Regions from separate parts of the Stenotrophomonas sp. YJH_SMC_4 genome, predicted to be linked through region 1. Evidence: riboswitches for the same ligand, from Rfam matches in the RefSeq annotation. Region 1 holds a riboswitch; the other holds the start of a gene.
The links. Region 1 has a riboswitch for thiamine pyrophosphate ahead of thiC (phosphomethylpyrimidine synthase ThiC). Riboswitches for the same ligand answer to the same signal wherever they lie in the genome.
Positions count from the first base shown of each region.

Region 2: it holds a riboswitch for thiamine pyrophosphate, as region 1 does, so the genes downstream of both, AC5P9F_RS13705 (TonB-dependent receptor) here and thiC (phosphomethylpyrimidine synthase ThiC) in region 1, are expected to answer to the same signal.

Region 1 is NZ_JCAFUR010000002.1:423,321-427,001, reverse strand. It holds gene AC5P9F_RS05405 (ion channel) at 1-669, opposite strand, end outside; gene thiC (phosphomethylpyrimidine synthase ThiC) at 809-2,653, opposite strand; TPP riboswitch at 2,736-2,836, opposite strand; gene AC5P9F_RS05395 (BCCT family transporter) at 3,057-3,681, shown strand, end outside.
Region 2 is NZ_JCAFUR010000008.1:119,028-122,708, forward strand. It holds gene AC5P9F_RS13705 (TonB-dependent receptor) at 1-1,595, opposite strand, end outside; TPP riboswitch at 1,667-1,762, opposite strand; gene AC5P9F_RS13710 (phosphotransferase enzyme family protein) at 1,886-3,010, opposite strand; gene AC5P9F_RS13715 (glycine zipper 2TM domain-containing protein) at 3,136-3,543, opposite strand.

The DNA.
Region 1 (3,681 bases):
CATGCGCCGAAGCATGGTCAATCCGACCAGACGCGACACCACAAGGCCGATATACATGACGCCTGCGAACTGTTCGAGCATCACCAGGGCCCGTGCCTGCGGGTGCAACGGCACGACGTCACTCAATCCAACTCCGGACAACAAGCTGAAGCTCAGATAAAGCAGCTCCATCCAACTGCGCTCGGGGCCAGCCGTCGCACCCTGGAAACTGCCTGGATACCACTGTTGGCACACCGCGAATGCAAAGGCGAACCCCCAGGCCAGCAGGGTGAAGGTTGCTCCGGCCGCGAACAGTTCGTCGCGTGTTACTCGATGGTCCTGCAGCATGTAGGCGATCAATGCCCCGGCCGTGTAGAAGTACAGCAGGCTTTCCAGCAGCTGCGCGGTGGTCAGCAGCGCGCTGCGGTCAAGCAGGGCGCCAGCCAGCGAGAACACCACCGATGGAATGGCCAGCAGCAATGCCAGCCAGGTTCCCAACGGACTGCGCTGGACCACCCACAGCGCCAGGCCGAGTACCGCCATGCCGAACATGCCCAGCGCCGCCCGGCCAGCGGCGGTGTCATCGAGGGCGGGATACAGCAGCACCGCGATCAACTGGGCGGCCAGGAGCCAGGCCGAAGGATGGCGGCGGGCGATGGCCAGCCAGCGGGTGGTCGTGGCAACGGGCATGGCGTCCTTTCCCCTGGGCGATGCGCGGAGGATAGCCGGGCGCGGCGTGATGAACGGTAGTGCCGGCCATTGGCCAGCACTCTCCCCGGTCCCGTGCACGACGGAATGCCGGCCGGCGGCCGGCACTACCCGTTACCCGTCACCCCTGGCGGTAGACCTCGGCCCCGCCAGCACGGAACTCCTGCGACTTCTCCTTCATGCCGGCCTCGGCGTAATCGCGCACGTCCTGGGTGATCTTCATCGAACAGAAGTGCGGTCCGCACATCGAGCAGAAGTGGGCCAGCTTGTGCGCGTCCTTCGGCAGCGTCTCGTCGTGGAATTCCTTGGCCTTTTCCGGATCCAGGCCCAGGTGGAACTGGTCCTCCCAGCGGAACTCGAAGCGCGCCTTGCTCAGCGCGTTGTCGCGTACCTGTGCGCCCGGATGCCCCTTGGCCAGGTCGGCCGCGTGCGCGGCAATGCGGTAAGCCATGATGCCGTCGCGCACGTCCTGGCGGTTGGGCAGGCCCAGGTGTTCCTTCGGCGTCACGTAGCAGAGCATGGCCGTGCCAAACCAGCCGATCATCGCCGCGCCGATCGCACTGGTGATGTGGTCGTAGCCCGGCGCGATGTCGGTCGTCAGCGGCCCCAGCGTGTAGAACGGCGCTTCGCCGCATTCGCGCAGCTGCTTGTCCATGTTTTCCTTGATCAGCTGCATCGGCACGTGGCCGGGGCCTTCGATCATGGTCTGCACATCGTGTTTCCAGGCGATCTTCGTCAGTTCACCCAGCGTTTCCAGTTCGCCGAACTGCGCCGCGTCGTTGGCATCAGCGATGCAACCCGGGCGCAGCCCGTCGCCCAGCGAGAAGGTCACGTCGTAGGCCTTCATGATTTCGCAGATGTCTTCGAAATGCGTGTAGAGGAAGTTCTCCTTGTGGTGCGCCAGGCACCACTTGGCCATGATCGAGCCGCCGCGGCTGACGATGCCGGTAACACGCTTGGCGGTAAGCGGCACGTAGCGCAGCAGCACGCCGGCGTGGATGGTGAAGTAGTCCACGCCCTGCTCGGCCTGCTCGATCAGGGTGTCGCGGAAGATCTCCCAGGTCAGTGCCTCGGCGCGGCCGTCAACCTTCTCCAGGGCTTGGTAGATCGGCACGGTACCGATCGCCACCGGCGAGTTGCGGATGATCCACTCGCGCGTCTCGTGGATGTGCTTGCCGGTGGACAGGTCCATCACCGTGTCACCGCCCCAGCGGATCGCCCACACCAGTTTCTCCACTTCCTCGGCGATGCCGGAAGACACCGCGCTGTTGCCGATGTTGGCGTTGATCTTGGTCAGGAAATTGCGGCCGATGATCATCGGCTCGCTTTCCGGGTGGTTGATGTTGTTGGGCAGCACCGCACGGCCACGGGCGATTTCGTCGCGCACGAACTCCGGGGTGATGACTTTCTGGATCGACGCACCGAAGGCCTCGCCCGGGTGCTGCTGCAGCAGGCCGGCATCGCGGATCGCGTCCAGGCGCTGGTTCTCGCGGATGGCGACGAATTCCATTTCCGGCGTGATGATGCCGCGGCGCGCGTAATGCATCTGGGTGACGTTGGCACCGGCACGTGCACGGCGTGGCAGGCTGCGCGCGGGGAAACGCACCGCGTCAAGCTTCGGGTCATGCTCGCGATCGCGGCCGAACGAAGAACTCAGTCCTTCAAGCTGCTCGGTATCACCGCGCTCTTCCACCCAGCCGCGACGCAGTGCCGGCAAACCGGCGGACAGATCGATGCGCACCTCCGGGTCGGTGTACGGGCCCGACGTGTCGTAAACGGTCACCGGCGCATTCTCTTCGCCACCGAACAGCGTCGGCGTACGGGTCAGCGCGATCTCGCGCATCGGCACCTGCAGATCCGGGCGTGAACCGGGCACGTGGATCTTGCGCGAGCCGGGAATGGGCCGGGTCACGGATGCGGAGAGTTGCTGGGCCTGTTGCTGCAGGGCGGAGAGCTGTGCGTTCATCGGGCGTCGTCCAGGAAGGTCAGGGACGAAGCGGCGGCGCACGGCACCCGCGCACGGACGGTCCTTGGGCGGAGTCCGGGCACAGCTGCATTGCAAAGCTTCCCTACGCCGGTATGAGCCGGATCAGGTTCCAAGGGACTGTCTCAACCGTGGCCACATGGCCCGGTACCCCCGCTTCTTGGTGCGCATTAGAGCATAGACCGACCGCCTCCGGGATCAGATCGCCATTCGTTAACGGAACCATGACGTCGCGTTCAGTAACGTGCACGCCATCGCGTTGCTGAGATCGATGCGTTCCCCGCCGCCTTCGCGGCCCCTGCCCGGTCCGTGCTGCATGCCGCCGGCCCTTCGCCGCAAGCTCTGCTCGCTCCCCTCAATCCCCCTTGATCGGAGAAGCTCCTTCATGGTGTTTCGCGTTTCCATCGCACTGGTTCTGCTGCTGGTGCTGCTCGCCGGTATCGCCCCCGGCCCCTTCAACACCGTGGTCCAGTCGATGCTGGCGGAAGTCATCCGCAGTGTCGGCTGGCTGTACCTGCTGGTGGTGTTCCTGGCGCTGGTGTTCCTGATGTACCTGGCGTTCGGCCGCTTCGGCAATCTGCGCATCGGCGGCGAGGACGCCGAACCCGAGTTCTCGCGTGCCAGCTGGATGTCGATGCTGTTCGCCGCCGGCATGGGCATCGGCCTGGTGTTCTGGGGTGCGGCCGAGCCCATCTCGCATTTCAGCAAGCCGCCGGAAGGCCTGGCGCCGCAAAGCCTGGATGCGGCGCGCGCATCGATGCGCTATGCGTTCTTCCACTGGGGCCTGCACCCGTGGGCGATCTACGCACTGATCGGTCTGGCGATGGCCTGGTTCCAGTTCAACCGCAATGGACGCGGCCTGGTCAGCGACATGCTGCAGCCGATCATCGGCCGCCACCATCGCGGCTGGATCGGTCGGGTGGTCAACATCGCCGCCGTAGTTGCCACCGCGATCGGTGTCGCCACCACGCTCGGCTTCGGCACCATCCAGATTGCTGCCGGTATCGAAC
Region 2 (3,681 bases), on a different contig from region 1:
TGCCGCGACTGCACCGACGGCAGGAAGGTGTCGGCGTTGCTGGTCCAGAACGGCGCTTCCTGGCCCAGCGAAATGCCGCGCACGTAGCTGGCATAGGCATTGAGCTGGTCGGTGGCCTTCCACACCACCGCAGTCTGCGGCAGGAAGCGCGACAGGCGGCTGTGCCGCTGCGGGGTGCCACGCTTGTCGTAGGCGCGCTCATCGAGGCGCACGAAGCGGCCACCGGCCAGCCACTGCCAGTCATCGCCGAAGCTGATCCGGTCCAGCGCGAAGAACGCGGTCTGGCGGCTGTCCAGGCGCTGTGCGGACGGTCCCGGCATCTTCGGCGACGGCGCGAATACCGGCACCGGTGCTTCGTGGATGTTGCTGGTGCCGACGTACTCGTTGACGCTCGGGCGCTTGTCCACGGTGCGCCGGAAGTAGTCGGCACCGACGGTCAGCTCATGGCCGACGCTGCCGGTCTCGAAGCGGCCACGCAGCTCGGCACGGGCCTGCTGGTTGCGACGGGTGTCGTCCGGGCTGCGGTAGTCGTAGACGTCATAGTCGCCGTTGGGCGCGAAGTAGTTGCCCGGCACGCTGCCATCGGCGCACAGCACGGCGTAGTAGCAGCCGTAGGCGAAGGCGACGTTGTCATCGATCACCGAACGGCTGTGGCCGACCGAGATGCGCGACTGCCAGGCCTCGTTGAAGTCGTAGGTATGCAGCGCGGTGATGTTGGTGCTGGCGATATCCACCGGGCGCTGCCACGGCTGGTAACCCAGCAGGTGTTCGCGGTCGACGCCACGCGGCAGGTCGCGTGCGCCCAGCAGTTGGTAGCCGGACACCGAACGCTGCGAGCTGGTCTGGTAATTGGCATCCACTTCCAGCTTGCCGCGCTCGCCAATGAGCCAGTCGGCGGCCAGCGAGTAGAAGTTGCGGCGACCGTCGGCGTGCTCGACATAGGAGTTGCTGGAATCCCATGCGGCATTCAGGCGCAGGCCGAAACGCGGGGTGATCCAGTGGCCGACATCGACGGCGACGTAGCGCGAGCCTTCCGAATCGGTACCGAGCGTGGCGGTGCGCACTTCGGCCGGGCGCTTGCCGATGTAGTTGATGATGCCGCCCGGCGCCATCACGCCTGCGGCCAGGCCGGCTTCGCCCTTGAGGATTTCAACCGACTGCACGTTCTCCAGCGCCAGGCGCTGTTCGCCGGCGATGGACAGGCCGTTGAAGCGGTAGCCGGTGGCGGCGTCCAGGGCAAAGCCACGGATGGCGACGTTCTGGTAGTAACCCACCGGCGCATACGCATCACCCAGCGAGGCATCGTTGCTGGCCAGCTCGGACAGCGAACGCACCTGGCGACGGTCCAGGTAATCGCGCTCAAGCACGTTCACCGAGGCCGGCGTGTCCTTCCAGCTGCCGCCACCGAAGGCGTTCACGCGTGAGGTATCGGCCTTCGGTTTGCCGGCCTGCACGCGTACCGCCGCCAGTTCGGTGGGCGAGCGCTCGGCGCCGGTGGCAGCCGCATCAGGGGACGCATCGGCCTCGCTGGCGTGCAGTGGCAGCGCAGCGCAGAGGGCGAGGGAGAGCAGGGTGGGGCGCAGGCAGCGGTTCATTCGGTTCGTCTTCGGACAACAAGGGAGACGAAGCGACGGCGCGCAGGTGCACAGGGCCCATGATGGGGGTGTGGCTGCGGCTCAAAGCTCCCTACGCCGGTGCAAACCGGATCAGGTTCCAAGGGACTCTCTCAGCCTGGCAGATCCAGGCACCCCCGCTTCAGGTGACCATTTCACTACAAATGGTACGGATTTGCGAGCCGGCGTCCTTCAGGCTGCGGGGTCCAGGCTGCGGGGTCAGATCCCTTTCCGCAGGAAAGGGATCTGACCCCAATGGTGCGCCAACCGGGTCACGCCGCCGCGTGCAGCGCCTGCAGCAGTGCCTGTCCCGGCGCGCTGTGGAACCACGCCGGATGCCCCAGCATGAAGGGCTGCCACGCGACGTCGGCATTGGCGGTCGAGCCGGTGACGCCTTCGAAGTACTCCACTTCGGACAGTGCGAAGTCGAAATGAACCATCGGCAGCAGGTCGGCCAGCAGGTGCACGCGTGCCGCCGACAGCGGCAGCACCTGGCGATAGCCGTCGAGCAGGGCCAGCGCGATATCGATGCGCACCGTCTCCATGCCGCGCTCCAGTTCCAGCCACGCCACCGCGTTGCGCTCGATCGCCGTGGCGAGGTCGAACAGCGCACTGGTGGGCGAGGCCAGGCCAAAATCCAGCACGGTACTGATCTGCCCATCGCGCCACAGCAGGTTGGAAACGTGCCAGTCGTTGTGCGCCCACAATCGTGGCTCATCGCGCAGGCGCTCGGCCAGGCCGGCATGCCACGGCAGCACGTCGCGCTGCAGCTGCGCTTCCCATGGAATGCGCGCGAGATAGCGGGCCAGCCCGGGACGCTCGTGCAGCCCTGCCTTGATGGCCGCGATCGGATCGTCGGCACGGATCAGATCGTCGCGCGCGACCAGCACATGGGTGCTGCGTTGGGGCGCGTGGTAGCTGGCGGCGGCCCGGTGCAGCTGCGCGAGTGTGCGCCCGGCTCCGCGGGCCTGCGCGACATCGGTCAGCAGCGACCACGACACGGCGTCGCGGTACAGGTCCTCGCCGACGCCGATCGCATGCAGCTCGAACGTCCATTCGCCATGTTCGGCCGCAGTGTGGCCATCGGCCGCTGGCAGCACCTGCACCACCGGTACGCCCGCTGCGGCGAGATGGGCGATGAAGTGGTGCTCTTCTTCCAGGCAGGCCGCACTGCGCACGCTGTGGTGATGGCGCTTGACGAACACCGCGCCGTTCGCGCCGTTGACGATGGCGGCAGCCGACAGCGGCCGCGGGCTGTGCCAGCGCGGTTCGCTGCCGATGTGCAGCTGCGGGTAGCGCTGGCGCAGCCACGCGATGTCCGCCGCGCTGATCGGTGGCCAGTCGGCAGCGACCTCGTCGTTGTTGAGGCCCTGCACGCGGTGGGAGGAAGAAGTCATGCCGCAGCCCCAGTGGGGAAAGTCACATCCAAGGCTGCGCATTCAACGCCATGCACGCGGCCAACGCAAACGGGCGGGTCATCGACCCGCCCGTCCGTGCATCGGCATGGAAGATGCCGCGCTGCTTACCAGCCGCGATGGCGACCGCGGTCGTGGTAGTAGCGGTTGTCGTAGTAGCGCTCGCGTTGCCAGCGACGGTCATCACCGCGGTCGTAGTAGCCGCTGCGGTAGTAGCCACGGTCGTAACGGCGATCGTAGCGGTCGTCGTAACGGTGATTGTCGTAGTAACGGCGGTCGCGGCGGTCGGAGGTGGTCAGGTTGCCGATCGCGCCGCCGGCCACGGCGCCGCCGACGGTGGCAGCCGGATCACCGTTGGAGAGCAGGTTGCCGGCCACGCCACCGACCACGGCGCCGACCAGGGTGCGCTTGTCCTTCCTCGACATCGCGCTGGCATCGCTGACCACGGCGATACCGGCCACCAGTGCCAGGGCCATCGCCAGACCACGGAAGCTGAGTGTGGAAGTACTGAGCATGTTCGTTCTCCTGTGAGGTGCATGCCACGCTGGGCAGGGAGGGCGCGGGCGCCCCGGCTGCCGTGGAGACCACGCTGGCGTTCCAACATTGCCGGAACATTGCCTGGTCCACCGTGCGGCTTGCGCATTCATCTAGCG